2 regions of the Pantoea sp. SO10 genome follow, and region 1 is predicted to be linked to the other one. Evidence: predicted binding sites of a transcription regulator. Region 1 holds the regulator's gene; the other holds the start of a gene.

Region 1 (15,286 bases):
CAGTACCAGTTTAGTGCGATTCATTCTTTATACCCTCTAGATTGAGTTAATCTCCATGTAGCGTTACAAGTATTACACAAAGCTTTTTGAGTTGAGAATAAATTTTTGATGAGAACATGCTTAAATTTGATCGTTCGCTCAAAGAAACAGCATTTAACAGAAGATGATGAAAATAATTAGCTAAAACAGAGAGATTTAATCGGACTAACCTTAATCATACGAGATTTTGAATAGTTAATTTCGATTGGAAATTTCTGGCTTTTGTATTACCTCTGCAATAAAAAAAGCGCCTTTAAAAGGCGCTTTTAAATAAAAATTCAGTTGCTAATCAGATTACATGTACAGACGCGGTGTTTGTCGTTCCGCTTGGTACTAATGCACCTGAAACCATTACCACCACATCGCCTTTCTGCGCATATCCGCTTTCCAGCGCCATTTCTTTACCAATGCGGTAGAAATCATCAGTTGAGGCAATTTCTCTCACCAGATGAGTTTCGATACCTTTGCTCAGAATCAGCTGACGAGCGGTGGTTTCGTTGGTGGTGAGCGCCAGAATGGTGGCATCCGGGAAATACTTACGGATAGCTTTAGCAGATTTACCACCTTCGGTGGCTACAACAATCAGTGGTGCTTCCAGCTTCTCTGCAGTCTCAACGGCACCGCGGCATACCGCTTCGGTGATGCGCAGCTTGCGTGAGTCCTGCAGCGAGTCAATGCGCGATTTCATCACGCGATCGGTACGCTCACAGATGGTCGCCATGATGGTGACCGACTCCAGTGGATAACGACCTTTAGCACTCTCACCAGACAGCATGACCGCATCGGTACCATCGAGGATGGCGTTCGCCACGTCGCCGGCTTCCGCGCGGGTAGGGCGTGGGTTCTTGATCATGGAATCCAGCATCTGCGTCGCGGTGATGACCACTTTGCGTGCTTTATTACATTTCTTAATCATCATCTTCTGCGCGAAGATCACTTCCTCAACCGGGATCTCAACGCCGAGGTCGCCACGAGCAACCATGATGCCGTCTGAGGCTTCGAGGATCTCGTCGAAGTTGTTCAGGCCTTCCTGGTTCTCGATTTTCGAGATGATCTGAATATGCTCGCCGCCATGCGCTTTCAGGTGCTCACGGATTTCCAGCACGTCAGAACGCTTACGGATAAACGAAGCGGCGACGAAATCAACGTTCTGCTCGCAACCAAAGATCAGGTCGCGCTTATCTTTTTCGGCCAGTGCTGGAAGCTGAATGGAGACACCTGGCAGGTTAACGCCTTTGTTCTCGCCCAGGTCACCATTGTTCAGTACGTTACATACCACGCTGTTTTCGGTGACTTCAGTCACTTGCATACCGATCAAACCATCGTCGACCAGAACGGTATTACCGATTTTCAGGTCTTCAGTGAAACCGGCATAAGTCACAGCAACGCGTTCACTGTTACCAATGACTGACTGATCGGTGGTGAAGGTGAAGGTCTGGCCGGCTTTCAACGACACATCGTTGCCGCCTTCCAGTTTCATGGTACGAATTTCCGGACCTTTGGTGTCCAGCAGAATAGCGGCCTGACGACCGGTTTTTTCCATAACGGCACGCATGTTGGTAATGCGTTGGCCATGTTCAGCGTAATCCCCGTGCGAGAAGTTAAGGCGCATCACGTTCATGCCCGCTTCCAGCAGTTGGGTCAGCATTTCTTCGGATTCGGTTTTTGGACCGATAGTACAAACGATTTTGGTCTTTTTCATGTCAGGTTTTCTATAAGTTGTGATGGATGATAAAGGTCGGGATTCGATGCGCACGGCACCGAAGTGAGAATATTTATGGTGTTGGATCGGATTTCACAGAAATAAGAATAGGAGACGAAAGCAAAGCGTGCAGAGAAGTTATGCAGTACGCGAGGGAACTGAGTGATCAGTGTTGCGCAAATCATTGGAGTTGTTTGCATAGGCACGTTAGCGCTGAAACCTTTCAGGTGGAACAACGCGGCATAGTATAGTCGCTAAGTATGCGAAAACCAATATAAAAGCGGCGCGATATAGACGATGCAGATCAAGAAAAAGGTGTTGCGCAAGGAGACAAAACCAAAGTGGTGCGCTCTAATGGACTCGAACCATCGACCCCCACCATGTCAAGGTGGTGCTCTAACCAACTGAGCTAAGAGCGCATTGAGGAAATTCACAAATTGGTGCGTCCGAGTGGACTCGAACCACCGACCCCCACCATGTCAAGGTGGTGCTCTAACCAACTGAGCTACGGACGCACTTGGTGCGCTCTAATGGACTCGAACCATCGACCCCCACCATGTCAAGGTGGTGCTCTAACCAACTGAGCTAAGAGCGCAACACGCTGTCAGGGCGACAGCGGGGACGAATATTAACGGCAGGCCGTGATGCTGGCAAGGGGAAAAAGTGTTTTTACCCTACGACTGACCAGCAACTGTGCTATGCGTCGTTTTTTTCGCCGTTACCAGCCACTTAGCGCGCGGCGCGCGCCAGGATGACCTGCGCAGGCAGGCGCTGCAAACGACGGATGCGCCAAATCATCATCACCGCTGCGGAGGTCAGGCCGATAATAAAGCCACACCAGAAGCCGGCGGGACCCAACTTCGGCAAGACCCAATCCGTCATCGCCAGTACATAACCCACCGGCAAACCCAGCACCCAGTAGGCGATAAAGGTGATGAAGAAGATCGAGCGCGTGTCTTTATAACCGCGCAAGATACCGCTGCCGATCACCTGAATCGAATCTGAGAACTGATAAATCGCCGCCAGCAACATCAGCTGTGCCGCAAGGGTAATGACTTCTGGATTTGCCGTGTACAGGCCGGCGATATCGTGACGGAAAATCACGGTAAACAGTGCGGTGATGGCCGCCATGCTGATGCCGACGCCTTGCCCGGTCCACGCAGCAACGCGCGCTTGTTCGGCCGAACCTTGTCCCAGCCGATAGCCAACGCGAATGGTAGTGGCGACGCCGAGCGACAGCGGCAACACGAACATCAGCGAGCTGAAGTTGAGTGCAATCTGGTGTCCGGCCACTTTCACGATACCGAGCGGTGATACCAACAGCGCCACCACGGCAAACAGCGTCACCTCAAAGAACAGCGCCAATGCCACCGGCAAACCCAGCGTGAACAGGCGTGACAAAATCGTACGTGACGGTGCAGACCAGCGCGTTTTCATACGGATGTCGCGCATGCTTGCCATTCGTTTCACCCAGAAGCGCATCACCAGGAACATCACCCAATAGACCGATGCCGTCGCCACGCCGCAGCCGACGCCGCCTAAGGCCGGCATACCAAAATGGCCGTAAATGAACACATAGTTGAGCGGAATATTCACCATCAGGCCGAGGAAGCCGAGCAGCATCGCCGGTTTGGTTTTCGACAAACCTTCGCATTGGTTGCGCATCACCTGGAACAGCAGGTAACCCGGTGCGCCCCACAGCAATGCATGCAGGTATCCTTCAGCTTTGGCGGCCAATTCAGGATCGATATCATGCATGGTGTTAATCAGATAACCGGCGTTCCACAGCACCACCATAATCAGGAGTGCAACACCGATTGCCATCCAGTATCCCTGGCGCACTTGTTCCGCGATACGTTCGCGTCGTCCTGAACCGTTGAGTTGCGCAACGGTAGGCGTCAAAGCCAGTAGAAGACCATGACCAAACAGAATGGCGGGAAGCCAGATAGAGGTGCCGACAGCGACGGCGGCCATATCCGTGGCGCTTACCGCACCGGCCATAACAGTATCTACAAATCCCATCGCAGTCTGGGCCACCTGAGCAAGGATGACCGGGATCGCGAGGGCCAGCAATTGACGCGCTTCGGTAAAATACTTCTGCACGTTACACCTGCTTAATTAATGAAGAGAGCGGGGCGAAATCCCCAAAGAATGCGCGCACAGTGTAGCGGCAGCGCTGGCTTCCGCCAAACGTTGATCGCATTTTGTTTAGCAATTTGTGTAAAGTTTGAACTCCGCCAAATTAAGCTGCCGCCGACAAGCTGTGATAAACTGACGCAAACTTTGCAGAGGCTAAGATTATGTTTACTGGAATTGTGCAAGGCACGGCAGAAATTGTCGGCATTGAAGAGAAAGATCTGTTTCGTACCCATATTGTGCGCTTACCGGATGAGCTGTTACCGGGACTGGCGCTAGGCGCATCGGTAGCCCACAACGGCTGCTGCCTGACTGTGACTGAGATTAATGGCGATCGGGTTAGCTTCGATTTGATTAAAGAAACATTGCGCATTACCAACCTGGGTGAATTACAGGTCGGGGATGTGGTGAATATTGAGCGTGCAGCGAAGTTCTGTGATGAAATTGGCGGCCATTTGATGTCTGGCCATATTATGACCACGGCGGAAATCTGCAAAATCATCCAGTCAGAAAACAACCGCGAAATCTGGTTTAAATTACAGGATGCCACGCAGATCAAATATATTCTGCATAAAGGTTTTGTGGGTATCGACGGAATTAGTTTGACCGTTGGCGACGTTACCAAAAGCAAGTTCTGTGTGCATCTGATTCCGGAAACCCTCGAGCGCACCACGTTAGGCGCGAAGAAGTTTGGTCAGAAGGTCAATATTGAGATTGATCCTCATACGCAGGCCATTGTGGAAACCGTTGAACGCGTATTAGCGCAGCGTGAAGCCGCTGCACTGGCGCAGATTGCCAGCGCAGAATAATGGCGCTAAAAAAGGCGCCCTGCGGCGCCTTGATTTATTTCTGCAAGCTCATTAACGCGCTACGCGTAATCCGCCATCCTTGCCACGACTGAATACCACCTGCCACAGCTGAATATCACGGGCGCGAAACGCACCGGCGCAGGCGTTGAGATAATAGTCGAACATTCGTTTAAAACGTTCGCCATATTTCTCAGCCAGCTGCGGCCACGCCGCCTGAAAACGTTCATACCATGCCATTAACGTCGTATCGTAATCTGCGCCAAAGTTGTGCCAATCTTCCATGACGAAATGTGGCTCACTGGCATCAGCGATTTGACGGACCGACGGCAGACAACCGTTCGGGAAGATATATTTATCAATCCACGGATCGACATTCATATCCGTTGTGAGGGCACCAATGGTGTGCAGTAAAAATATGCCGTCTGGTTTGAGATTGCGGTCAGCAACATCAAAATAAGTGGCATAGTTTTTCGGCCCGACATGTTCAAACATTCCGACAGAAACAATGCGATCATATTGATTATTCAGGTCGCGATAGTCCTGCAGTAAAATAGTGACATCCAGTCCTTCACAGCGTTGTTGTGCCAGTTTTTGTTGCTCTGCAGAAATAGTGACGCCATGCACCGTGACGCCATAATGGCGTGCGGCATATTCCGCCAGTCCGCCCCAGCCACAACCGATATCCAACAGCGTCAAGCCCGGTTCAAGTTGTAACTTGCGGCAAATCATATCCAGTTTGGCCTGCTGCGCGCTTTCCAACGTATCAGCATCTTTCCAGTAGCCGCAGGAATATTGCATATAGGGGTCAAGCATCAGTGAGAATAGATCATTACCCAGGTCGTAATGCTCTTTACCCACAATCCAGGCGCGTTTTTTCGATTGCAAATTAGTAAGACGCGCGGCGGCGATTCGCAACGTATCTTTAAAATGCCGCGGTAATTGTTTATCCAGATGGTGTTTTAAAACGCGATGGAAGAACATATCAAGCTGTTCGCACTCCCACCAACCATCCATGTAACTTTCACCTAATCCGAGCGATCCTTCCTCGAGCACGCGTTTAAAAAAATCTGGATGCTTTACCTGAATATCCCAGGGACGAGTGCCATTAACTGCAATATCAGCACGCTCTAGCAGTTCATTGACGATCCGAAACCAGTGGTTTTCTTCAAGGCTCACTTCTTCTATAACAGATGAACTCATAGCTTCTCCATCACCTTCCGATCTGAACCTGAGAAAAAGAATAGCCAATTTCCCAAGACCTGTGAGAGAACTCACGGAAAATCCGTGCGCCAGAAATCCGACGTTTTACAGAGGCATGAATTTGAATAGAAAAGTTGGACGCAACACTGGAGTACCGTGCAGACGCCATCCCGCGACAGAGTCGCTAAAGGTATTACATTTATATTATTGATTTAATACAGAATTACTGACCCACTGAGTATATGCTCACGTGGGTCAATATTCAACGGGTTATCGTTAGTTTGCTAACGAAAAGCGTTGGCTTAGAGATTATCTTCGCAGGGACGGGAAGTGTGGGCAATATCACTTTGTGCGTTTGCCGATCGCTGGCAGACAAAGCCCGCCCACGCCAGTACCACGGTGACCACCATCACTAATGTGGTGTTGAACAGCGCCTGGTCAAGGCCGGCGGAGACCAGCAGGCTGGCGACAAAGCACAATCCTAACTGGAATAAATTCTGTAATCCTGCCGCTTTACCGGTGGCGTGCGGGAAGGGCGCTAATGCGCTGGCCACCACAATCGGATAGATCGCGCCATTGGCCAGCGCCATGCCGCAGAAGGGCATCAGCAGCACAAACAGCGGCGCTGAAGGCATCAGGGCGATGACAAACAGACTTAGGATGCTCAGACTATACAGCACCAGCAACCACGGCAGCAGTTGCGCGCCCTGATAACGATTTAACAGCGCGCGGCAGCCAAAGCCGCCAATCAGAAACGCAATGGTCTGCGGAATATAGCTCAGGCCAATATCGCCCGGCGTCAGGCCAGCTGCGGCGAGAATGAAAGGTGAGCCCGTCAGCCACGCGAAAAAGCTCGCCGAACATGCCGAATAGATTAAGACGTTACCGCTGTAGACGCGGGTGCCTAGCAAAGTCAACCAGCCGGGTTGTTTGCCTGAGGCGACTTTCTCGCGCTTAGGTGAGGTTAACTGCAGCGTACCGATCAGCAACACCACGGCAACCAGCGTCAGCGTGATAAAGATGCTGCGCCAGTGGAAGTGGCCGATCAGCCAGGCGCCGAGCAGCGGTGCCAGCGCCGGAGACAGCGCAACCAGCGGCATAATCGTTGCAAACACTTTATTAGCTTTTGCTTTTGGATAGTGATCCACCACCAGCGCCTGCCAGCTTACGGCAGCCGCACACACGCCAATCGCCTGCACAAAACGCAGCGCCAGCATCAGGCGGACATCGGTCACCCACAGCATTCCCAGACAACCGAGGGCGAAGATGGCCAGGCCCGCCAGCAAAATCGGCTTACGTCCATAACGATCTGATAGCGGTCCCCAAAATACCTGGGCACAGGCAAAACCGCCGAGAAACAGACTCAGGCTGGCGCTGATGGTGCCGGGTGCGCTAGCAAAATCACGCTGCATATCGCCAAAGGCGGGTAAATACATATCCGTGGCAAGAAAGCCGAGCATGCTGAGCACGGCGAGATAAGGCATAAATGCTTTAGACGACAACATGTTGATTCTCTTTTGGGCAGGGTAAACGCCGGGGAGTGTAAAAGGATGCAGCGCGCTTTGTGAAACGCTAATATTTGCATGATGCTGTTAAAATTTTTGAAGGCAAAATTATGTGGTCAGAATATGCGCTTGAAGTGGTGGATGCAGTAGCGCGCACCGGCAGTTTTAGCGCGGCAGCGCAGGAGCTGCATCGCGTGCCCTCTGCCGTCAGTTACACTGTGCGCCAGCTGGAAAACTGGCTGGCGGTGCCGCTGTTTGAGCGCCAGCATCGGGAAGTGGTGATGACAGCGGCGGGCGAGCATTTTGTGCGGGAAGGCCGTTCTGTTATCAAAAAAATGCTGGCAACTCGCCGACAGTGTCAGCAACTGGCAAATGGCTGGCGCGGCGAGTTGAGCATCGCGGTCGACTGCATTGTAAAACCGCAGCGTACGCGACAGTTAGTGAAAGACTTCTACCGCCATTTTCCCGACATGGAGCTGATTATCAGCTACGAAGTGTTCAACGGCGTGTGGGATGCGTTGGCTGATGGTCGGGTGGATGTGGCGATTGGCGCAACTCAGGCCATCCCGGTGGGCGGACGTTTTGCCTTTCAGGATATGGGCGCGCTGAACTGGCGTTGTGTGGTGAGTCCCGATCATCCGCTGGTTAACAGCAAGGAGCTGGATGATGAAACCTTGCGGGCGTGGCCATCGCTGGTGCTGGAAGATACCTCGCGTGCGTTGCCGCGCCGTATGACATGGACGCTGGATAATCAGCGGCGGTTGGTGGTGCCAGAGTGGGAAACCGGGATGGATTGTTTGCTGGCAGGATTATGCGTCGGCATGGTGCCTGGCCATTTGGCGCGTCCACTGCTGGACAGCCAAAAACTGGTCGAGCTGGCGCTACCGCAGGCGTTTCCGGACAGTCCGTGCTGCGTCAGCTGGTCAGAACAGCGCGCGTCACCGGCGCTGGCGTGGTTACTGGCTTATCTCGGGGATGCGGAAACGCTGAACCACGAATGGCTCAGCGAAGTGTCGGCTTAGCGGCGGTAGTCGCGGAACGGACCGTACGCCACCGAACGGCGTTCAATCAGCGTTGGCTGGACTTCGATAGTTTGCGGATCTTCGCGCTTGCTGGTGATGCGATCCAGCAGCATTTCCAGCGCTTTTTCACCCAGTTCAGCTTTCGGCTGGTGCACGGTGGTGAGCGCTGGTGTGAAATAGCGCGCGTTGCGCACGTTATCGTAGCCAATCACCGAGATATCCTGCGGTACGCGCAAACCCATCTCATCAGCAGCGCAAATCGCGCCCATCGCCATGATATCGCCACCGCAGAACACCGCGGTTGGACGCTGTTTCTGATTTAAGATCTGTTGCATCGCCTGATAGCCCGATTCAGGCTCAAAGTCGCCCTGAACCACCCACTCCGGACGCACTGTAATGCCCGCTTCGTTCATTGCCTGCAGGAAGCCAGCATGACGTCCACCGCCGGTGTTGCGCTCCATTTGGCCAGGAATGGCACCGATATCGCGATGGCCACGTTCAATCAGATAACGCCCGGCGAGATAGCCGCCCTGAAATGCATTGTCCTGCACGGTATCGGTGAAATCACCGCGTGACGCGCCCCAATCCATCACCACCATGGGGATATTGCGGTTCTCTTCCAGCATCTGCAGCAAATCGTCTGGATATTCCGAACACATCACCAGCAGACCATCGACGCGCTTTTGCGCCATCATTGACAGGTAAGCGCGCTGCTTTTGCAGATCGTTGTGCGCATTGCCGAGAATCAGCGTATAGCCGCGTTCGAAGCAGCGGTTCTCCACCGCTTCGATAATTTCAGCGAAGTAGGGCGCTTCGCTGGAGGTCGCCAGCAGACCCAAGGTTTTGGTGTGATTAACTTTAAGACTACGCGCCACGGCACTTGGCGAGTAGTGTAATTCTTTGATCGCTTCCCATACGGCGTTACGCGTCTCTTCCGCAACGAAACGCGTTTTGTTGATGACATGCGAAACCGTGGTGGTTGAGACCCCCGCGCGTTTTGCGACATCTTTAATTGTTGCCATGAAAATGGTGCTCCTGGGCTTATCGCAACTTACTGATAAGTATATTGTTAAACGTTTGCGTCTGCTAATGCTTTTACAGCCCAAAAAAGCGGGCAAAACGGCATGTTCAAGCAGGCAAAATCACTTCATCACGCTGTAAATACAGCCTGCGCAAAATCTGTTGCGCAACGAAAGGCGGCGATTCTAGCAAGCTGGCGCGGATAACACGAGATTTTTGCCTATTGCTATGCGAAAATCGTCTTAACCCTAATAATTGTGTGACTAAGGAGTTGTGATGAATACCGACCTGAAGCTGGCGCTAATGACCACTGTTGGCGCACTGTTGATGATTATCGCCTTCAGCTTTACCGCGATCATGCATTAACAAAAAAGCCGGAGCTGAGAACAGCATCCGGCTTTTTCATGTCTGTTGCGCAACAACTAGCGAATGGTTTTTGGCGTCATCATACGACGCGCGCCCACATAGTGTTTCTGCCAGTAATCCTCACCCAATGCGCTAATCTGAATATCTTTGCCGGTACGCGGCGACTGAATGAATTTGCCATTGCCAAGATAAACGCCCACATGGTCGGCGGTACCGCGATTGTTGATGCGGAAGAACACCAGATCGCCTTTCTCCAGCATTTCACGCTTAATCGGTGCCGCATCACGCAGGTGATACATCTCATTGGCGGTGCGTGGCAGTTTGAATTTCACCAGATCTTTATAGGCGTACCACACCAGGCCGCTGCAATCGAAACCGGTGTGTGGCGAAGCGCCGCCCCACTGATAAGGTTTGCCGAGTTGACCCATTAATTTGGTCATCGCCGTTTCACGCGCTTTTTGATAACGCTGACGGTGCGCTTTACTCATTTTGATGCCGGTCAGCGCTAACGCTTCATCATCGACGGCGATCTCGGGCGTTTTCTTCGCTAAACGTTGATGACCGTATTTCTTAGCAGAGAGTTTCAGTGGGGATTTTTTGCTGGTGGTTTTGTGCAGCGCGATGTCTGTTTTGCTCTGTTTTTTGAGTTTGAATTTTTGAACAGCGGTCAGACGCGATTTTTTGGTGGTGGTGGTTTTTACCGGACGTCGTTTGCGGCGCTCGTCTTCACGTGCGCTCTTTTTCTCTGCTTTAAGCGAACTGGCGTTAACGGGCGCATGCGGAGATGCAGCGGCCACATTAAAGAACAGTTGGGCAAAAGCCAGTATGAAAAGCGTAATTAGTAGACGCATAATCCGGTTACAGGTTAAGCAGGCTGAATCAAAGCAGACTGCGTAAAAGTGAGAGAAATCTGATCAAGTGACCAGCGCCGAGGCAATTCTAATCCACTTTTTTTACAAAAGGTAAGGCCTTTTTCTATTAATATGTTACCAGATTGATTCTGTAGCAAAAATGAGCGATTTCAGCTGGTTAACACAGCGAAATTATTGCTAATTATTAATTTATTAATGCCAATTAATGATATGAAAATGTTATTTGTCATGCGTTAACTTAACAAACATGGCGATTAGCCAGTGCAAAGGCAAAATCCCGTTTTCAGTCCGGGAGCGAAATCGCTACAATAAACAAACACGAAGTAGAAGATTAAGGAAGGCAATAATGAGTACTGTTGAAAAAATTCAGCGTCAGATCGCAGAAAACCCGATTCTGCTGTACATGAAAGGTTCGCCGAAGCTGCCAAGCTGCGGTTTCTCGGCGCAAGCCGTGCAGGCGCTTTCTGCGTGTGGCGAGCGTTTCGCTTACGTGGACATTCTGCAGAACCCGGATATTCGCGCTGAAATGCCAAAATACGCTAACTGGCCAACCTTCCCGCAGCTGTGGGTCGACGGTGAACTGGTCGGCGGCTGCGACATCATCGTTGAGATGTTCCAGCGCGGTGAACTTCAGCCACTGCTGAAAGAGACCGCTGAGAAGTATAAAGAAGCGGAATAATGCAGAAGGCCGACACATGTCGGCCTTTTCTTTAGTTACCCGGCAGACGCCTCGTCTGCGGATTTTTCACTGAAAGCCAGCGGCCAGCCGCCCAGGCGTTTCCAGCGGTTCACCAACTCACAGAACAGCGTCGCGGTTTGCTCGGTGTCATACAGTGCCGAATGCGCCTGCGTGCTATCAAACTCCATTCCCGCCGCTTTACAGGCTTTCGCCAACACGGTTTGCCCCAGCACTAAACCGCTCAGTGCCGCGGTATCAAAAGTGGCAAACGGGTGAAACGGATTGCGCTTCAGGCTGGTGCGCTCGGCGGCCGCCATCACGAAGTTGAGATCGAAAGTGGCATTGTGCGCCACGATAATGGCACGATTGCAGCCGCTATCTTTGGTGCCTTTGCGCACCATTTTAAAAATCGCATGCAGGGCTTCATATTCGCTTACCGCACCGCGCAGCGGATTGGTGGGATCGATGCCGGTAAACGCCAGCGCCGCAGGATTCAGAATGGCGCCTTCAAACGGTTCCACATGGAAGTGCAGCGTTTCATCACGGTGCAACCAGCCGTCTTCATCCATTTTCAGCGTGGTGGCTGCAATTTCCAGCAGTGCATCGGTTTGTGCATTGAAACCCGCGGTTTCAACGTCGATCACAACAGGATAAAAACCGCGGAAGCGTTGGTGGAGAGCGTTTAAAGCGTTCGATTCAGACATCAGGATCTCATGGCAATAAATAGGGCAGCGCGCATTATGGCAAAAATCGCAGGAGGGTGCAGCAGGAGAGGGAAGTCAGCCTGCAAATAGCAGGCTGACGGGCAACCTTAGTTGCCTAAGCCGTGACCGGCATGTTTGTTTTCAATCAGCTCGATTTTGTAACCGTCTGGATCTTCAACAAACGCAATAATAGTCGAACCGCCTTTTACCGGGCCCGCTTCACGCGTTACGTTGCCGCCCGCGCTGCGAATGCGTTCGCAGGTGTCAGCGACATTGTCCACGCCCAGCGCGATATGGCCGTAAGCGTTGCCGAGATCGTATTTATCCACGCCCCAGTTGTAAGTCAGCTCAATCACCGCGCCCTCGCTCTCTTCGGTGTAGCCAACGAATGCCAGGGTGTACTTATACTCGGTGTTTTCGCTTTGACGCAGTACGCGCATGCCGAGCACGCGGGTGTAGAAATCGATTGAACGTTGTAAATCGCCAACGCGTAACATGGTGTGAAGTAAACGCATAACATCCTCTTTTTTTAAAACGTCATCAGTGCATGACAAGCAACTTAGTATACACACTGATGAAATAACGCTGCCGCCTATCCGCCGCGGCAGCCATTTTCTTACAGGGTTGGATAATCGGTATAACCTTCCGCGCCGCCACCGTAAAAACTCTCAGGACGCTGCGGATTGAGTGGCGCATCCTGCTGCAGACGGGCAACCAGATCCGGGTTGGCGATAAAGTCGCGACCAAAGGCTACGGCGTCAATCAGGCCACGCGCAATCAGATCGTCGGCTTTCTCAACGGTGTAAGCACCGGCACCGATGATCACGCCTGGGAACAGGGCACGCACTTTTTCACGGAATGCATCGCTGTAAGGCTGTCCGCCCGCCCAGTCTGGCTCAGAAAGGTGCAGATAGGCGATGCTGCGTTTGCCCAGCTCGGCGATATACCACAGCGCCGCTTTTTCTTCTTCCGGGCCATTGTCCAGATTCTGGAAAGCACCGATTGGCGAAACGCGGATACCAATACGATCGGCAGACCAGTTGGCAATCGCCGCATCCACCACTTCCAGCGCGAAACGGCCACGCTTTTCAATCGAACCGCCGTACTCATCGGTACGCTGGTTTGAACCTGGTGCGAGGAACTGGTGCATCAGATAGCCGTGCGCGGAGTGCAGCTCCAGCAGGTCGAAATCGGCTTCGCGCGCATTGGCGGCGGCCTGACCAAAATCTTTTACGATTTGCTGAATTTCAGCCACTGACAACTCGCGTGGCACGGAGGTGTCTTCACGATAAACAGAACCATCCGCGGCGCGCAGGGACGTGCGCGTACCTGCCGCCAGTGGGGATGGGGCGACCGGCGCTTTGCCTTCGGGCTGCACGCTGTTATGAGATATGCGGCCGGTGTGCCACAGTTGTACAGCGCTGTGACCGTTGGCGGCATGAATGCCTTCGTTAATCACTTTCCACGCGGCAATTTGCTGCTGTGTGTGCAGACCCGGCGCACCGGCATAGCCTTTCGCCTGGAAAGAGATCTGGGTGGCTTCGGTGATGATCAAACCGGCACTGGCGCGCTGTTGATAATATTCTGCCATCAGCGGCGTAGGGATATCGCCCGGCTCAATGCTGCGCAGACGCGTCAACGGGGCCATGAAAATGCGGTTCGGTACGGTAATCGCGCCCACTTTAAGTGGGGAGAACAGCTGCTTACTCGCCATATTGATTGCTCCAGGAAGACCGGTCGTCTAGTCAATGGGGTTTTAAAAATCAGTGACTTATCAGCCACTGTTCGATGGTGTCGAGTGCCAGGCTAATCGGGCCCGGCTCTCGGGAAATTTTGCTCTGCAAACTGGCTCCGAGCCACAGCAAGTAGCAGCGCTGCGCCAGCTGCTGCGGCGTTTGCCCAAACGGCAGCGGCTGCTCAGCCGCCACCTCATTCAAACAGCGCGTGTAGGCAGCGATAATGGCGTTGGCACCCTGTTGCAGTGCATCGCGCATCGGCTCAGAGAGATCGCACACTTCGGCTGACAACTTTACGCCAAGACAGCCAACAATATGACCTTGCTCGATAAACAGCCGTTCGCCATAGCGGAAATGCGCTAACAGGCGCTCGGTCGGCGTTAAATCGGGCAGACTCAACTGCTGATCAATCTGCTGCTGGAAATGGCTGAAGTAGCGCTCAATCAGCGCCACACCAAAGGCCTCTTTTGAACCAAAATAGTGGTAGAACGAGCCTTTAGTGACTTCCGCCAGCGCCAGCATCTCGATCAAACCCATGCCGGTAAAGCCGCGCTGTAAACAAACCTGCTCGCCAATAGCGAGCAGGTGTTCACGGGTATCGTTGCGTTGCAGAGTCTTATTCATGGGGGGCAGGTTATTAGACCAGTCAGTCTAACGCAACCCTCAGGCGGCAGTTTGGCACGATCTGATCATGTCTAGCTGCGGCTGATACTGCTGCGTCTGGATATTGAACATGCCTAAAACCGTATGGAAAAGATTATCTTGCGAAACCTTGGCGTCAGCCGCTTGCTGGCGTAAACAGGTATCATTGATGTGGTACGCCGCCGCGTATCCAGGTGACATCCACATCAGCAGAGGAATGTGTGTTTGCTGCGCAGGCGCAAACAGGTAAGGCGCGCCGTGCAGATACATCCCGCGCTCGCCAAGCGATTCGCCGTGATCGGAGAGATAAACCAGCGCCACATTGAAGCGATCGCTTAGGCCTTTAAGCTTATCGATGGTGCGGCTCAGCATGTCGTCGCTATACAGCAGCGAGTTATCGTAAGTATTCACCAGCGCCTGATGATCGCAATCCTGAATCTGCTTGCTGTCGCAGGTGGGCGTGAAACGGCGGAACTCAGCCGGATAACGCTGATAATAGGCTGGGCCGTGGCTGCCCATCTGATGCAGCACGATAATGCCGTCGTTGTGCAGGCTGGCAACATAGTTATCAAGACGATGCAGCAACACCTCATCCTGGCAAAAACCATCGTGACAATATTGCGGCAGTTTCCACTGCGTCATATCGGTGTGCGGCACGCGGTCACAGGCGCCTTTACAGCCACCATCATTTTCGCGCCACAGTACGCTTACGCCCGCATGGGCGAGGATGTCGAGTACGCCTTCCTGGTGGTGCGCCAGATTGGCGTCGTAATGCATGCGAGGCATATTCGAGAACATACAGGGCACCGAGATGGCGGTTTCTGTGCCACAGGAACTGGCGTTGGGATAGTAAA
Region 2 (15,286 bases), 1.2 Mb from region 1:
CTGGAGCTGCTGCTGAGCGCGCAGAATACGTCCCTGCGGCTGCTGGGCGTTAAGGCGTTGCAGCAGGCGATCCTGCTGACGATTGGCCACACGCATGCGCTGGTCCATCGCTTCACCGAGACGGCGCTGCAGCTGGAAGAGCGCGGTTTGCTGGCGTGCCAGACGCAGCTGTGGATGCTGCTGCTGCAAGCGGTGCTGAATGCGCGTGAAACGACGCTGCTGCTGAGCCAGATAGAAATCCATCGCCATCTCCATGCGCTGCTGCTGCGACTGCAAACGGCGTAACAGTTCAAGCTGATTACGGCTCACCAATTCTGCCGCAGCAGACGGCGTCGGTGCACGTAAATCCGCTACGAAGTCAGCGATGGTGACATCGGTTTCATGCCCAACGGCGCTGACAATCGGCAGGCGGCTGGCAAAAATCGCCCGCGCCACGCGCTCGTCATTGAAGCTCCACAAATCTTCCAGCGAACCGCCGCCACGACCGACAATCAGCACGTCACACTCATCGCGCTGGTTAGCCAGCTCAATGGCACGCACAATGCCAGCCGGCGCATCCACGCCTTGCACCGCGGTGGGATAGATAATCACCGGCAGTGAAGGATCGCGTCGATGCAGCACGCGCAGCACGTCGTGCAGCGCCGCGCCGGTGGCGGAGGTAATCACGCCCACCTGACGCGCCGGATCCGGCAGCGGCTGTTTGAACTGTTGATCGAATAAGCCTTCCGCGGCCAAACGCGCTTTCAGCTGCTCGAATTGCTGCTGCAGCAAGCCTTCACCGGCCGGATGCATGCTTTCGATAATCAGCTGATAATCGCCGCGCGGCTCATACAGCGTGATGCTGGCGCGCACTAACACCTGCTGGCCATGTTGAGGACGGAAGGTGACGCGACGGTTGCTGTTGCGGAACATCGCGCAGCGCACTTGTGCGCCATCATCCTTCAATGTGAAGTACCAATGACCGGAAGAGGGCTGAGTGAAATTTGAAATTTCAGCGCTGAGCCACACCAGGCCCATCTCATTTTCCAGCAGTTGGCGCACCGTGGTGTTCAGGCGGCTGACGGTAAAAATATTGGCGGTTGGCGGTAGCGACATGTGATGTAGATCAAATTTTAAATCAGAGGGTTAATCAACTGATACTACATTGCTTGCCCCGAGGATCAAGACTTTTTCTGAAAAAACACTGGAGGCAATCGGTTTCGGCCTGTATAATGCCGCGGCAATATTTTATCTGTTTTAATCGCCCCCAGGTGGAGATATTGCAATGTTAAGAATCGCTAAAGAAGCCCTCACATTTGACGACGTTCTGCTCGTTCCCGCTCACTCCACTGTCTTACCGAACACCGCTGATCTCAGCACTCAACTGACGAAAAACATCCGTCTGAACATCCCCATGCTCTCCGCTGCAATGGACACCGTGACCGAAGCCGGTCTGGCAATTGCGCTGGCGCAGGAAGGTGGTTTGGGCTTTATTCACAAAAACATGTCAATTGAGCGCCAGGCGGATGAAGTTCGTAAGGTGAAAAAGCACGAAAGCGGCGTCGTTACCGATCCACAAACCGTGCTGCCAACTACCGCGCTGGCGGCGGTGAAAGAGCTGACCGAACGTAACGGCTTCGCCGGCTACCCGGTCGTGAACACCGACAACGAGCTGGTAGGCATCATCACGGGCCGTGACGTGCGTTTTGTTACCGACCTGACCTTGCCGGTTTCCGCGGTGATGACCCCGAAAGAGCGCCTGGTAACGGTGAAAGAAGGTGAAGCACGCGAAGTTGTGCTGCACAAAATGCACGAAAAACGTGTTGAGAAAGCGCTGGTTGTTGATGACAGCTTCCACCTGCTGGGCATGATCACCGTTAAAGATTTCCAGAAAGCCGAACGTAAACCTAACGCGTGTAAAGATGCGGAAGGCCGTCTCCGCGTAGGCGCTGCTGTTGGCGCCGGTGCGGGCAATGAAGAGCGCGTTGATGCGCTGGTTGCTGCCGGTGTTGACGTGCTGCTGATTGACTCATCACACGGTCACTCTGAAGGCGTGCTGCAGCGTATTCGTGAAACCCGTGCAAAATACCCGAACCTGGAAATCATCGGCGGCAACGTTGCCACCGGCGCAGGCGCATTGGCGTTGGCGCAGGCCGGCGTGAGCGCGGTGAAAGTGGGGATCGGTCCTGGCTCAATCTGTACCACGCGTATCGTCACTGGTGTTGGCGTGCCACAGATCACCGCGGTTTCTGATGCGGTTGCCGCGCTGGAAGGCACCGGCATTCCGGTTATCGCTGATGGCGGCATCCGCTTCTCTGGCGACATCGCTAAAGCGATTGCAGCAGGCGCAGCGGCCGTCATGGTCGGTTCTATGCTGGCTGGTACCGAAGAGTCTCCAGGCGAAATCGAGCTTTATCAAGGCCGTTCGTTCAAGTCTTATCGCGGTATGGGTTCACTGGGCGCGATGTCTAAAGGCTCTTCAGATCGTTACTTCCAGAGCGATAACGCCGCTGACAAACTGGTACCGGAAGGTATCGAAGGCCGCGTGGCCTATAAAGGCCGCCTGAAAGAGATCGTGCACCAGCAAATGGGCGGCTTACGCTCTTGCATGGGCCTGACGGGTTGCCAGACCATTGACGATCTGCGCACCAAAGCGGAGTTCGTGCGTATCAGCGGCGCGGGCATCAATGAAAGCCACGTGCATGACGTGACCATCACCAAAGAGTCACCAAACTACCGCATGGGTTCATAATCCCGTAAAATTTAGCGCCCGGCACCCGCCGGGCGCTTTTATTATTAAGTCCATCCCAATGGAAACGCCTCAATGACGACTGAAAATATTCATAAACATCGCATTTTGATCCTCGATTTTGGTTCTCAGTATACGCAGCTGGTTGCGCGCCGCGTGCGCGAGCTGGGTGTCTACTGCGAACTCTGGGCGTGGGATGTCACCGAAGAGCAAATTCGCCAGTTTAACCCGAACGGCATCATTCTCTCTGGCGGTCCGGAGAGCACCACCGAGCTGAACAGCCCGCGTGCGCCGGAATACGTGTTTAACGCGGGTGTGCCAGTGTTGGGCGTCTGCTACGGCATGCAGACTATGGCGATGCAGTTGGGCGGCAAGGTTGAAGGCTCTAACGAGCGCGAATTTGGTTATGCGCAGGTTGAAGTGCTGACTCAGAGCGCGCTGGTGCGTGACATCGAAGATGCGATTAGCGCAGCAGGTAAACCGCTGCTGGACGTTTGGATGAGCCACGGCGACAAAGTCACCGCCATCCCAGCCGGTTTCGAAACCGTTGCCAGCACCGAAACCTGTCCGTTTGCCATCATGGCTAACGAAGAGAAGAAATTCTACGGCGTGCAGTTCCACCCGGAAGTGACGCACACGCGTCAGGGCCTGCGCATGCTTGAGCGTTTCATTCGTGACATCTGCGGCTGTGAAGCGCTGTGGACACCAGCCAAAATTATCGAAGATGCGGTTGAGCGTATTCGTCAGCAGGTTGGCGATGACAAAGTGATTCTCGGTCTGTCTGGCGGCGTGGACTCTTCTGTGACCGCGATGCTGCTGCATCGCGCCATCGGCGAGCGTCTGACCTGCGTGTTCGTGGATAACGGCCTGCTGCGTCTGAATGAAGCTGAGCAGGTGCTGGAAATGTTCGGTGACCACTTCGGTCTGAACATCGTGCACGTTGCGGCAGAAGCGCGCTTCCTTGATGCGCTGGCGGGCGAGAACGATCCCGAAGCCAAACGTAAAATCATCGGCCGCGTATTCGTAGAGGTGTTTGACGAGCAGGCGCTGCGTCTGGAAGACGTGAAGTGGCTGGCACAAGGCACCATCTATCCTGACGTGATCGAATCGGCGGCTTCTGCCACCGGTAAAGCACACGTGATCAAATCGCACCACAACGTGGGCGGTTTGCCGAAAGAGATGAAGATGGGCTTGGTTGAGCCGCTGAAAGAGCTGTTCAAAGACGAAGTGCGTAAAATCGGTCTGGAACTCGGCCTGCCGTACGACATGCTGTATCGTCATCCGTTCCCAGGTCCAGGTTTGGGCGTGCGCGTGCTGGGCGAAGTGAAGAAAGAGTACTGCGACCTGCTGCGCCGTGCAGACGCCATCTTCATCGAAGAGCTGCATAAAGCTGACCTGTACAACAAAGTCAGCCAGGCGTTCACCGTGTTCCTGCCAGTACGTTCTGTTGGCGTGATGGGCGATGGTCGTAAATATGATTGGGTGGTTTCACTGCGTGCGGTGGAAACCATCGACTTCATGACAGCGCACTGGGCGCACCTGCCGTACGATTTCCTCGGCCGCGTCTCTAACCGCATCATCAACGAAGTTAACGGCATTTCCCGCGTGGTTTATGATATTTCAGGTAAACCACCTGCGACGATTGAGTGGGAATAAATCCTGCTTTGATCACTGCGTAAAAACGAAGCCCGCTTAATTGCGGGCTTTTTTTTCAAACCTTCTGATGGCAAATCATGCGGCTAAATGAATCGCATAGTTCGTGAATACAAACGCCCCCGTTTCGATGCAAGATAGCGGTTGATTTTTACTCATCAGGATGCCGTCGATGTTGCCCTTCAAAGCCGTACTGATCTCTTTTCTTTGCATCATCTTGCTTTCATTAGGCGCAAGTCTGGCACAGGCAACGCGAAGCGGTGAGCTCACCTCTGAACGCGGTGGCTGGGCATCCGCAAGGCGCGATTCGGCCGGTATCGCACCGGATCCGCAGCGTTATGCGGCAGAAGCTATCGTGCAGGTTTATGCTGCGCCGACTTATGGCTGGAAGGGCGCGGTGGCGGTACATCCGTGGATTATCTTCAAACGCGCCGGTGAAACCCGCTATAACCGTTACGAAGTGATTAGCTGGGGCAGCGGCGATAAAGTGCGTCGTAATAGCAATCTTCCTGATGGTTACTGGTACGGTGCGAAGCCGCGTCTGCTGGTTGACCATCGCGGCAGTAGCGCAGAAGCGATGATTCCGCAGATCGAAGCGGCCATTAAATCCTATCCCTGGCCGACCACGTATCACGCCTGGCCGGGACCCAACAGCAATACTTTTATGGCACATATTGGCCGCGAGGTTCCGGCGTTGAAGTTGGATCTACCGGCTAACGCGCTCGGCAAAGATTATCGCTCGCTGCTTAATCCGGTAGGTTTACCGCCGTCAGGTCGCGGCGTGCAGCTTTCTCTGCTGGGCGTGTTGGGTGTGACGGTTGGCGCGGAAGAGGGGCTGGAAGTGAACTTGCTGGGATTAAACATGGGGCTGGATTTCACACCATTTAGGCTGCGTCTGCCGTTTATCGGCGGCATCGGTCAGAATAATGTGCAGCGAGACAATCCCTAAAAGTGGCCCCGATTTGGGGCCATTTTTTTAACAGACGCCGAAATCGCCGTCTTCGTGATACAGATTCACGCTATCGGCTCTGACTTCAATTTCACGCTTGATGTGATCGTCAACGCGAGCGCACCACAGCATATCGCCTTCCACGCGCAGCACCTGCATCTTTGGGCCACCGGTCTTAGACTGCACAAAATCATCCACGTTAAACATGCTTCTTCTCCTTCAGGTCAGTGATAACAACAGAGTCTATATGCACTTCAGGCGCTGTGCGCTTGATTTTGTGCGCTGTCTTCCAGCACAAAACTGAATCAAAGCGCGTTGAGACCGTTCTGGTTATTTTCTGCAACATTCGCCGCTGAAATAGTACCGAAACACTTCGCGGTTGTCAGTTGACAACTTATTGCGGTGAGCATAAGGTAGCCAGCGATGTCATACAGGAAGCGGCATCCGCATAAAGCGGTCGAAGAGGCTTTGCGATATGCAGAAGCGAGAGGTTGGAAGATTGCCGTTGGCGGTCACCATGCGTGGGGCAAGATGTACTGCCCAGATAATTCGACAGAGTGTCGATGTGGGGATTACTGCATTACCTGCATCTGGAGTACGCCAAAAAATCCCGAAACGCATGCCAAACTGTTACGGCGCGTGGTGGATAACTGCAGTGAAAGCCCTCAGCGGGTTAAGTGACGAGGAGTGAAACATGGAATTTGAGTTTACGCTGCGTTTTCAGCTCAATGATGAGAGCGACATCGATGAAGTGATCGAACGGCTCGATTCGCAAGGCTGCACTGATGCGTTAATTGGCGCGGGTGTGGCGGGAAAATTAAGCATGACGTTCTGCCGCGAAGCCAGCACTGCACAGGACGCGGTGCGCAGCGCGTTGGAGGATGTTTTTGAGGCATTGCCAGATGCGGAACTGATTGAAGCCGCGCCAGATTTAGTCGGGCTGACGGATATCGCAGAGTTGATAGGAGTTTCGCGGCAGAACATGCGCAAGCTGATGCTCAGCCATAGCCCGCAGTTTCCGCGCCCGATTCATGATGGAAAAACAGCCATATGGCATTTAATCGATGTGCTGGAGTGGTTAAATCAGCGTGGTTCAACGCGGGTCAATCCAGCACTGAGTGAACTGGCGCGCGCAACGTTGCAACTCAATTTACAGCAGATGCTGCAACGTTACGCACACTGTTTAAAGCCTTAATGATGCAGCAAAAATATCGTCGCCAGACCAAGGAAGATAAAGAATCCGCCGGTATCGGTGATCGCGGTGATCAGCACGCTAGAGCCAACGGCGGGATCGCGTTTCATTTTGGTCATGATTAACGGAATCAGCACGCCCATCAGTGCGGCCAGCAGCAGGTTCAGCACCATCGCCAGCATCATCACGCCGCCGAGTTGCAGGTTGTCATACATCAGCCAGGTCACACCGCCCATAATGCCGCCCCAGAACAGGCCGTTAATCAATGCCACGCCGAGTTCACGCATGATCAGGAACGAGAAGTTACCCGGTTCAACCTGATGCAGCGCCAGCGCACGCACAATCATGGTAATGGTTTGATTGCCGGTGTTGCCGCCGATGCCGGCGACGATTGGCATCAGCGCCGCCAGCGCAACCAGCTGCGATATGGTGGCTTCAAACAGGCCAATCACGCGCGAAGCGACAAATGCGGTACACAGGTTAACCGCCAGCCAGGCCCAGCGTTTGCCCACCGCTTTGCGCACCGGCGCAAACACGTCTTCGCCCTGGCTGATACCCCCCATTTTACGGATGTTGCTTTCGTTCTCTTCGTTCACCAAATCGACCACGTCTTCAATGGTGATACGGCCAATCAGTTTGCCTTGAGCATCGGTGACCGCAGCGGAGATCAGGTTATAACGTTCAAACGCGCTGGCAGCGTCTTCCGCTTTATCGTTGAGCTGAAACGTGGTGGGATGCGAATTCATCACTTCTGCGACCAGCATCTTCGGTTTGTTGAGCAGAATATCAGTGAGCGTTAACTCACCTACCAGTTGATTCTGTTCGTCGGTGATAAAGATCTTATCGGTGCCGTCAGGCATTTTCTTGCCTTTACGCAGATAGCGCTGCACCGTGGCTAAGGTCACGTCAGAGCGCACCGTCAGGATATTGAAATCCATGATCTGCCCGACGCGATCGCGATCCAGCTCGATCACGCTCATCAGCCGCGCGCGCAGGCTTGGTTCAAGGGTAGTGAGCAGACGTCCGGTTAAATCGCGCGGCAGGTAGCGCGCCAGATATACCTGATCGTCGATATCCAGCGGCTCGATGGCGTGCAGAATATCGCGATCAGACATTTCTTCCGTCAGGCTGGCCCAAACGGTTTCTGAAGCCTCAACCAGGACGTGACCTCGCTGTGCCGTCGGCACTAAACGCCACAGCGCCTGACGCTCTTCTTCCGGCAAGGCTTCGAGGATGTCGGCCAAATCCGCGGCGTGCAATTGCTGCAGCTCACGCTCTAATTCATGACGCCAGTCGGTGATATCACGCAGTTCGGCGGCATTCAGATCGACGGATTTATCCAGCAGAACATCAACCAGATCGTGCTCGTTGAGCAGCAGGTTGAGAATGTGATGACGGGTTTCAGCTAATTTTTGTGAATGCGAAGCAGACATAACGCGTTCCTTGTGTCTGTAAAGTCAGCTCACAGTGTAGCGCGTTGCGGGTAACAGGACGTAAAAAGCAGCATTGTCTCAAAGGACAATGTTTAGCAGCGACAGCCGACCCGCAAATTATTTAGCGCGAATCACTGTTGCTCAGCGTGACCGGTTCAGGGATGGTTTTCTTTTGCTGATGATGCTCGATGGCACCGGGAATGATGAAAAGCAGGCGGCCAAACAAAATTAAGAAGCTGACCAGTAAAACAATGCGGGTCATGGTGCCAGTTTTGGGACGTCTTCGTGCAGAGATAGCGCTGTTCACGCGGGGTGGTTCCTATAAATGCCCGATGGGCGGAGGCAATATTTAGTCACACTTAGATCGCTAAAGCAATCGCTGTGTGAAAAATGAGCAAAAAAGATTCAGCGCACTGATCGTCATCAGACAATCTAACGGCCGCACAAAGCGGCCGTTAATTCAGTAACTGGCTTTCTGCGCCAGCAGCGTGGCGAAACGGGTTTTAATGCGGTTACCGTTTTCATCACGACGATGCAGCTCACCGACCTCTTCGTTGTACTTCACAATATGCCAGTTGCGGTAATAGTGGCTGAGTTCACCGGATTTAAACGCAAACGGGAAGTTTTGCGTATTGGGATAATCATCGGTATCCATCGCCGCCACAATCAGGTTGTAGCCATATTTACGCGTGCTGGCCTGCATATCGGCAATCAGCTGCGGAATGGTTGCCGGCTGCAGGAACATCATCACCACGGTCGACAGCACAAACTGATAGCTGCCGTTGAAGCGCACGCTATTGAGATCGCACAGCTCGGTGTGAATGTTCTGTAGATTCTCTTCCGCAATGATGCTGTTCAGGCGCTCCAGACTGGCGGGATTGCTGTCCCAGGCCGTCACGTCAAAGCCATGCTGATTGAGAAACAGACTATTGCGGCCCTGGCCGCAGCCCAAATCCAGTGCTTTCCCTACTTCAAGATGAGGCAGGGCCGCCAACACTTCAGAATGGGTCGGCGTGAGGCCATATTTTTCAGCATAATAATTATCGGGGCGTGTAGTCATAACCAGATTGCGGGCCAGCTGCCCGCATTACTCCTCTTCTTCCAGCATTAGTTTCCAGCCGGTGACATCATTCCAGTAAGCTTGCTCGCGCTCCAGATCCAGCTGCACCAACGTATTCTGGCTCAGGAAGCCGGCAGGGAAGGTCAGCGTCCAGTGGCCGTCGTCGGTGCTGAGCTTGAGAGAATCCGGTTTGGTGGTCGCCTGGCGCTGATTATTCAGCAGCGTGCCAAGACGCAGCAGGAATACCATCGGCAGAAACTGTTTCTTTTTAAACAAGGTGAAACGCGGCATCTCATCCTGCTTCACCGCTTTGCGGTGATAACGTACCAGCGTGGCCAACAGCATCTGTTGATCCTGATTAAAGCCCGGCATGTTGGAGTTCTGCAGGATGTAAGCCGAATGGCGCTGCATGCCGCTGTGATTGATGGTCAATCCCACTTCATGCAGCAGCGCGGCCCATTTCAGCAGCGCCGACAGTTGCGGATTAGCTTGCTTGGGATTCTGCTCCTGCCACTGCAAATAGAGCTTCTCGGTGGTTTCCAGCACACGGCGCGCCTGATCGCTATCAATCGCATAGTGATTTGCCAGACTTTGCGCGGTGCGGCTGCGAATGTCCTGATGACGGAAACGGCCTTCCATCTCATACAGCACGCCTTCACGCAGTGCGCCGTCAGAGAGACGCAGCTCGCGAATCGCTAACGCATCAAACACGCCACACAAAATTGCTAAGCCTGGCACAAACACCGCTTTACGCTCTTCCGACAAGCCCGGCAGGCTCAGCGCATTAAACGACTTATGCTTCAGCACTTCGCTGGTCAGCAACTCCAGCGTTTCTGGCGTAATCAGCTTCTCTTTTTCGCCCATCGCCAGCAGCACTTCGCAGGCCGCTTTGATGGAGCCCGACGCGCCCAGCGCATATTGCCAGCCGTGCAAACGATATTGCCACGCCATGGTTTCTAGCTTTTGCGCAGCGGAGAGGCGCGCACGGCGGAAGTTTTCTGGCGTGATTTCGCCTTTGGGGAAGAAGAGATTGGCGAAGCTGACGCAGCCCATGCGGCGGCTCTCTACCAGCTGCGGCTCAAAGTCTTCCCCAATCACCAGTTCGGTGGAGCCGCCGCCGATATCGATCACCAGCTTGCGGCCTTTTTCCGGCTGCGTGTGCTCCACGCCCATAAAAATCAGACGCGCTTCTTCGTTGCCGGAGATCACCTCGATCGGATAGGGAATCACCTCGGCCGCGCGCTGCAGAAACTCTTCCGCATTGCTGGCGATACGCAGCGTGTGCGTGCCGACGATCGTCACGTTGGCGGAACTGAAGCCCTGCAAACGTTCGGCGAACAACGCCAGACAGCTCAGCCCGCGCTCAATCGCTTCTTCGCTCAGGCGATTGTGCGCATCCAGCCCATCGGCGAGATGCACGCGCTGTTTCAGGCGTCCCAGCACTTGTAAAGCGCCATCCACCACGCGGGCAATGACCATATGGAAGCTGTTCGAGCCGAGGTCGATTGCCGCGAATTCCTGAGGTTTCGGCGTACTTTTATGTGAGATTGGCATAGGCGTTATTCGGGTTGTTCCAGTTTCTTGATGTAGTCATAAATGGCCAGTTGCGAACGCACCTTTTTACGGTTGCCGCGCGGCACATAACGATTACTCAGCTCTTTATCGACGATGCGGGCTTTCACCGTATCACTAAACAGAATGGCGATGATGTCCAATATGCGCTGCTTCACGCGGGGATCAAGAATCGCCACGGCAACTTCAATGCGGTGATCAATGTTACGCGTCATCCAGTCCGCGGAAGAGAGGAACACCTTTTTCTCGCCGCCGTTCTCAAAAATATAGACGCGGTCGTGTTCGAGATAGCGGTCAACGATGCTGGTAATGCGAATATTTTCACTGATGCCCGGTAAATCAGGGATCAGCGAACACATGCCGCGCACCAGCAGATTCACTTTCACGCCTGCCGACGAGGCGGCGTAAAGTCGATCAACTAAACCATTATCCACCAGGTTGTTGATCTTCAACGTAATGCCAGCAGGATTGCCTTGCTGCGCGTTGGCGATCTCGGCATCAATGAACTTATACAGCACGTCACGCGAGTTCTGCGGTGACACCAGCAAATGCTCGAAAGTGACCGGACGATACGGATTCTCAATGAAGTTGAACACGCGACGCACTTCATTGGTGATGCGCGCATCGGCGGTCAGCAATGAATAGTCAGTATAAATGCGCGCGGTTTTTTCGTTGAAGTTCCCGGTACCGATATGCGCATAACGCACCACTTCTTCGCCTTCACGGCGCGAAATCAGGAACAGCTTGGCGTGAATTTTCAGACCCGGCGCGGAGAAGATCACATGCACGCCCGCTTCGGTCAGGCGTTTCGCCCAGCGGATGTTGGCCTCTTCATCGAAGCGCGCCTGCAGTTCCACCACCACCGTGACTTTCTTACCGTTATAGGCGGCGTGAATCATCGCATCCATGATGCGCGAGTTTTTCGCTACGCGGTAAATATTGATCTTAATCGCCAGCACGTTCGGGTCGAACGAGGCCTGACGCAGCAGCTCCAGCACATGCTCAAAGGTGTGATACGGATAGTAGAGCAGCACATCGCGATTGCGGATGGCGTCGAAACCGTTGCGGAAGCCGTCAAAGCCGATGTGGCGAATCTGCGGCAGCGGACGGTTTTCCAGATTGCTTTTACCAACGTTCGGGAAGCCGATGAAATCTTTGAAGTTATGGTAGCGGCCGCCGGGCACAATCGAATCGTAGTTCGAAATCGACAACTTATGGCGCAGCATTTCCACCATCGCATCCGGCATATCGCGCTGATAAACAAAACGGACCGGCTCGGCATTGAGACGCTGCTTCAGGCTCGACGACATCAGCTCCAGCAGGCTCGATTCCATCTCTGTAACCAGATCGTATTCGGCGTCGCGCGTCATCTTCATCGAATAGGCGTTCAGCGTATCGTAATCGAAGAAGCCTTTGAAAATTTCATCGAGGCAATAGCGCAGGATGTTATCCAGCAGAATCATTGGCTTGCGCCGACGTGGCGACTCAGCCGGCAAGTTTATAAAGCGCGGCACTTTATCAGACGGGATCTCCAGCAGCGCATAACGAATATCGTCGCCGCGAATGATCTCCACCGCCAGATAGGTGTAATCGTCTTTCAGGAATTCGATCAGATCGGTGTCATGGTTAATCAGAATCGGCGTGACGTGCTGGCGTAATTGATGTTTGAAGTAGTAGCGCAGCCACTCTTGCTGATTCGGTGACAGTTGACGTTCGTTAATCAGGAAGATCTGATTACGCGCCATTTCCAGCAGCAGATCGTTATAGAGCGCATCAAACTCCTGATCCGATTTCTGCACCCGCAGCTGAATTTTCTTCAACAGATGCCGCAAAGAGGTTGGTTTGCCTTGCTCTTCGCTGATCAGAATTCGCCGCTTGAGATCGGCAAAGCGCACTTTATAGAACTCTTCGAGGTTATTGGAGTAAATCCCGAGGAAGCGCATGCGTTCAATCAGCGGATTACTTTTATCCGAGGCTTCCTGTAACACACGTTCATTGAAGCTTAACCAGCTTAATTCTTTTTCTATATACAGCTTATCCTGACCCATTCTGACTCCGAGATGCTGATGCTGGACGGAATGTCCGGCGGAAAAGACGCAAAAATGCGTTACCGCTCAGTGTCCGTCACCATTATGGCGAGAGTATGGCAGGCTTGTCCAACGTCAAAGGTTGTCTTATCAATCAGCTACGGGCAACATAGCGACTTGTTTCCACCGGTAACCTGGCCTGCATGAGCATAAATCGTATTCCCGTCCACTTTAGCGACCGTCGTCGACGCGCCACTGATAATTTAGTGCGCCGCGTCGTCACAGCTTGCGGCGTGGGAATTTTGCTGCTGATGTTACTGCTGTTCTTCTGGTTGATCTGGGTGGTGTTGCCGCTGTTTAGCGCGCCTGGGATGCATGCCACCACCAATATTCAGCTGTGGGACAAAGCTCCAATGCTGGCGATGGGCAGCGACGGCCATTTAGGCTGGCGCATCAGCCGCAACGAAGCGCGCTTTATTCCGCTTGATGGTCAACCTGCCGCTCCCGCACTGGCGCTGAATGGCAAACCCGATGCGGCGATCGCAAGCTTTGATAACCGCAGCGTGCTGCTCAATATGCAGGGCGAACTGCTGTTAATGCAACCGGTTATCCGCAACGGCAGCGGCGAATGGGGCTTCCCGCTCGGCGATCGTCCGCTGCGCTTACCGCAAGGCCCGGTCAGTAATATGGCGCTGACGTCGCTCAACGACCATCAATGGTTGATCGCGGCGCAAACCGCAGCTGGCATCAGCCTGCTGACGCTGGAAAATCAGCAAAAAGTGAATCAGATCCTGTTGCCGCAGCAGCACGCCGATCATCTGCTGTTGTCACCGGATGGCTCTTTGCTTTACGCCAGCAGCGGGCGTTTGCTGCGCGTGTGGCAAATCACATCTGATGGCGCACAGTTACGTGAAACGCAAACCCTCAATCTGCCGCCGCAAAGCCTGCATATGCTGGCCGGTGGACGCACCTTGCTGATTCAGGATGCGCAGGGCGTGCAGCAATGGTTCGCTATCGCCAGTGATCAAGGGCCGCGCTTACAACAGATTCACACCTTCAACGGTAGCCAGCAGGTGCGCGAAATAACGCCGGAGCCGCAGCGCCGCGTGTTTGCCACTTACGATGCGCAGGGCAAGGTTCAGCTGTTCGCCAGCAAGCAGCAGGGCGCGATTTTAACGCGTCAGCTGGCACCGGGCATTCAGGCATTGGCCTTCGCGCCGCACGGTGATGCCTTGATCATTGAACGCGCCGGGGAATGGCAACAGTTTGCGCTGGATAACCCGTGGCCAGACTTCACCTGGCGCAACCTGTGGCAAAAAATCTGGTACGAAAACTATCCGCAGGCCGATTGGGTATGGCAATCCACCGCGGCGGGCGACAGCTATCAAGCCAAGTTCAGCCTGATGCCGCTGGTACTGGGCACGCTGAAAGCCGCCTGTCTGGCGCTGCTGTTTGCCACGCCGCTGGCGCTGGCTGCCGCGATGTATACCGCCTGGTTTATGTCGCCGGGTTTACGTCGCTGGGTGAAACCGGCGATCGAAATGATGGGCGCGCTGCCCAGCGTGGTAATTGGTTTAATCGCTGGCGTGTGGCTGGCACCGCACATCAGCACCGCGCTGGTTGGCGTGCTGCTACTGCCGCCGGTGTTGGCCGCGACCTTATTATTGTGCGGCGTGCTGAGTCCGCGTTTGCCGGCCAGCTGGCGACGTCCCGGTTTTGAAGTGATTCTGCTGCTGCCGCTACTGTTAGTGGTGACGTTGCTGACGCTGTGGCTGCCAACGCTGTTCTGGCCGGAGATTGGCGAGCGTTTAGCGCATTACGAACAGCGCAACTTATTAGTTGCTGCACTGGCGATGGGTTTTGCACTGGTGCCGCTGATTTTCACCCTATCGGAAGATGCGCTGTTCAGCGTGCCGGGCGCGCTGGGGCAGGGCTCGCTGGCGCTGGGCGCCACGCCGTGGCAAACCCTGACGCGTGTGGTGCTGCCGGGTGCCTCGGCGGGCATCTTCGCCGCCTTGATGATTGGCTTTGGCCGCGCCGTCGGCGAGACGATGATTGTGCTGATGGCCACCGGCAACACGCCGGTTAGCGAAGGCGGCTTATTTGCTGGCCTGCGTGCACTCTCCGCCAACATTGCCATTGAGATGCCCGAAGCCGCTGCGGGCAGCGCGCATTATCGCATTCTGTTCCTCAGTGCGTTGTTGCTGTTGATCTTCACCTTGGTGATCAACACCATCGCCGAGTTGATTCGTCAGCGCTTGCGCCAACGCTACAGCCAGCATGAGGGCCACGGATGACGGCGATGAAACAAAACGATCGCTGGCGCTGGCTCACCGCTGGCGCCGTCGCGGTTTGCCTGCTGGCGTTTACCTTGCTGATTGGTTTGCTCGGCTGGCAGGGCGTGCGTGCCTTCTGGCCGCATCCGGTCGATCAATATCAGTTCCAGCCGCCGCAAGGCAGCCCGGTGATGGTGCTGGGTGAAACCTTGCAAAAGCAGCAGCAGGGCGAACAGTGGCGCTATGTGGTGAAAACCGGCAACCGTGACTTTGCCGCGCCGGATTTCCGCGTGCTCTACAGTCAGGGCGAGGCGAAAACCCGTCGTCCTGCTGATGTGTTGGTGCTGCAGCGCCGCAACGGCGGTAACGCCTATGGCTGGCTGGTGGAGCTGCGCC

The links. Region 1 encodes PurR, which represses purine synthesis genes. Its sites were predicted from a motif close to CANGCAAACGTTTGCNTG; they were not measured.
Positions count from the first base shown of each region.
Region 2: the regulator PurR is predicted to act here: its motif matches at 1,187-1,204, upstream of guaB (IMP dehydrogenase).

Region 1 covers NZ_CP040095.1:1,868,034-1,883,319, forward strand. Annotated here, with positions in the region: gene FCN45_RS08700 (major outer membrane lipoprotein) at 1-24, opposite strand, end outside; gene pykF (pyruvate kinase PykF) at 329-1,741, opposite strand; tRNA gene FCN45_RS08710 (tRNA-Val) at 2,084-2,160, opposite strand; tRNA gene FCN45_RS08715 (tRNA-Val) at 2,180-2,256, opposite strand; tRNA gene FCN45_RS08720 (tRNA-Val) at 2,260-2,336, opposite strand; gene FCN45_RS08725 (MATE family efflux transporter) at 2,471-3,844, opposite strand; gene FCN45_RS08730 (riboflavin synthase subunit alpha) at 4,042-4,686, shown strand; gene cfa (cyclopropane fatty acyl phospholipid synthase) at 4,738-5,886, opposite strand; gene punC (purine nucleoside transporter PunC) at 6,189-7,391, opposite strand; gene punR (DNA-binding transcriptional activator PunR) at 7,502-8,413, shown strand; gene purR (HTH-type transcriptional repressor PurR) at 8,410-9,435, opposite strand; gene FCN45_RS08755 (YnhF family membrane protein) at 9,710-9,799, shown strand; gene FCN45_RS08760 (C40 family peptidase) at 9,856-10,650, opposite strand; gene FCN45_RS08765 (Grx4 family monothiol glutaredoxin) at 11,015-11,350, shown strand; gene rnt (ribonuclease T) at 11,386-12,054, opposite strand; gene gloA (lactoylglutathione lyase) at 12,162-12,569, opposite strand; gene FCN45_RS08780 (alkene reductase) at 12,671-13,768, opposite strand; gene FCN45_RS08785 (TetR/AcrR family transcriptional regulator) at 13,818-14,414, opposite strand; gene eptA (phosphoethanolamine transferase EptA) at 14,454-15,286, opposite strand, start outside.
Region 2 covers NZ_CP040095.1:3,044,675-3,059,960, reverse strand. Annotated here, with positions in the region: gene xseA (exodeoxyribonuclease VII large subunit) at 1-1,095, opposite strand, end outside; gene guaB (IMP dehydrogenase) at 1,265-2,731, shown strand; gene guaA (glutamine-hydrolyzing GMP synthase) at 2,804-4,384, shown strand; gene FCN45_RS14165 (DUF3750 domain-containing protein) at 4,554-5,330, shown strand; gene FCN45_RS14160 (DUF2158 domain-containing protein) at 5,358-5,537, opposite strand; gene FCN45_RS23725 (hypothetical protein) at 5,754-6,011, shown strand; gene FCN45_RS14150 (AlpA family transcriptional regulator) at 6,025-6,525, shown strand; gene mgtE (magnesium transporter) at 6,522-7,955, opposite strand; gene FCN45_RS14140 (YfgG family protein) at 8,077-8,262, opposite strand; gene tehB (tellurite resistance methyltransferase TehB) at 8,416-9,015, opposite strand; gene ppx (exopolyphosphatase) at 9,043-10,569, opposite strand; gene ppk1 (polyphosphate kinase 1) at 10,575-12,635, opposite strand; gene FCN45_RS14120 (ABC transporter permease subunit) at 12,818-14,911, shown strand; gene pstA (phosphate ABC transporter permease PstA) at 14,908-15,286, shown strand, end outside.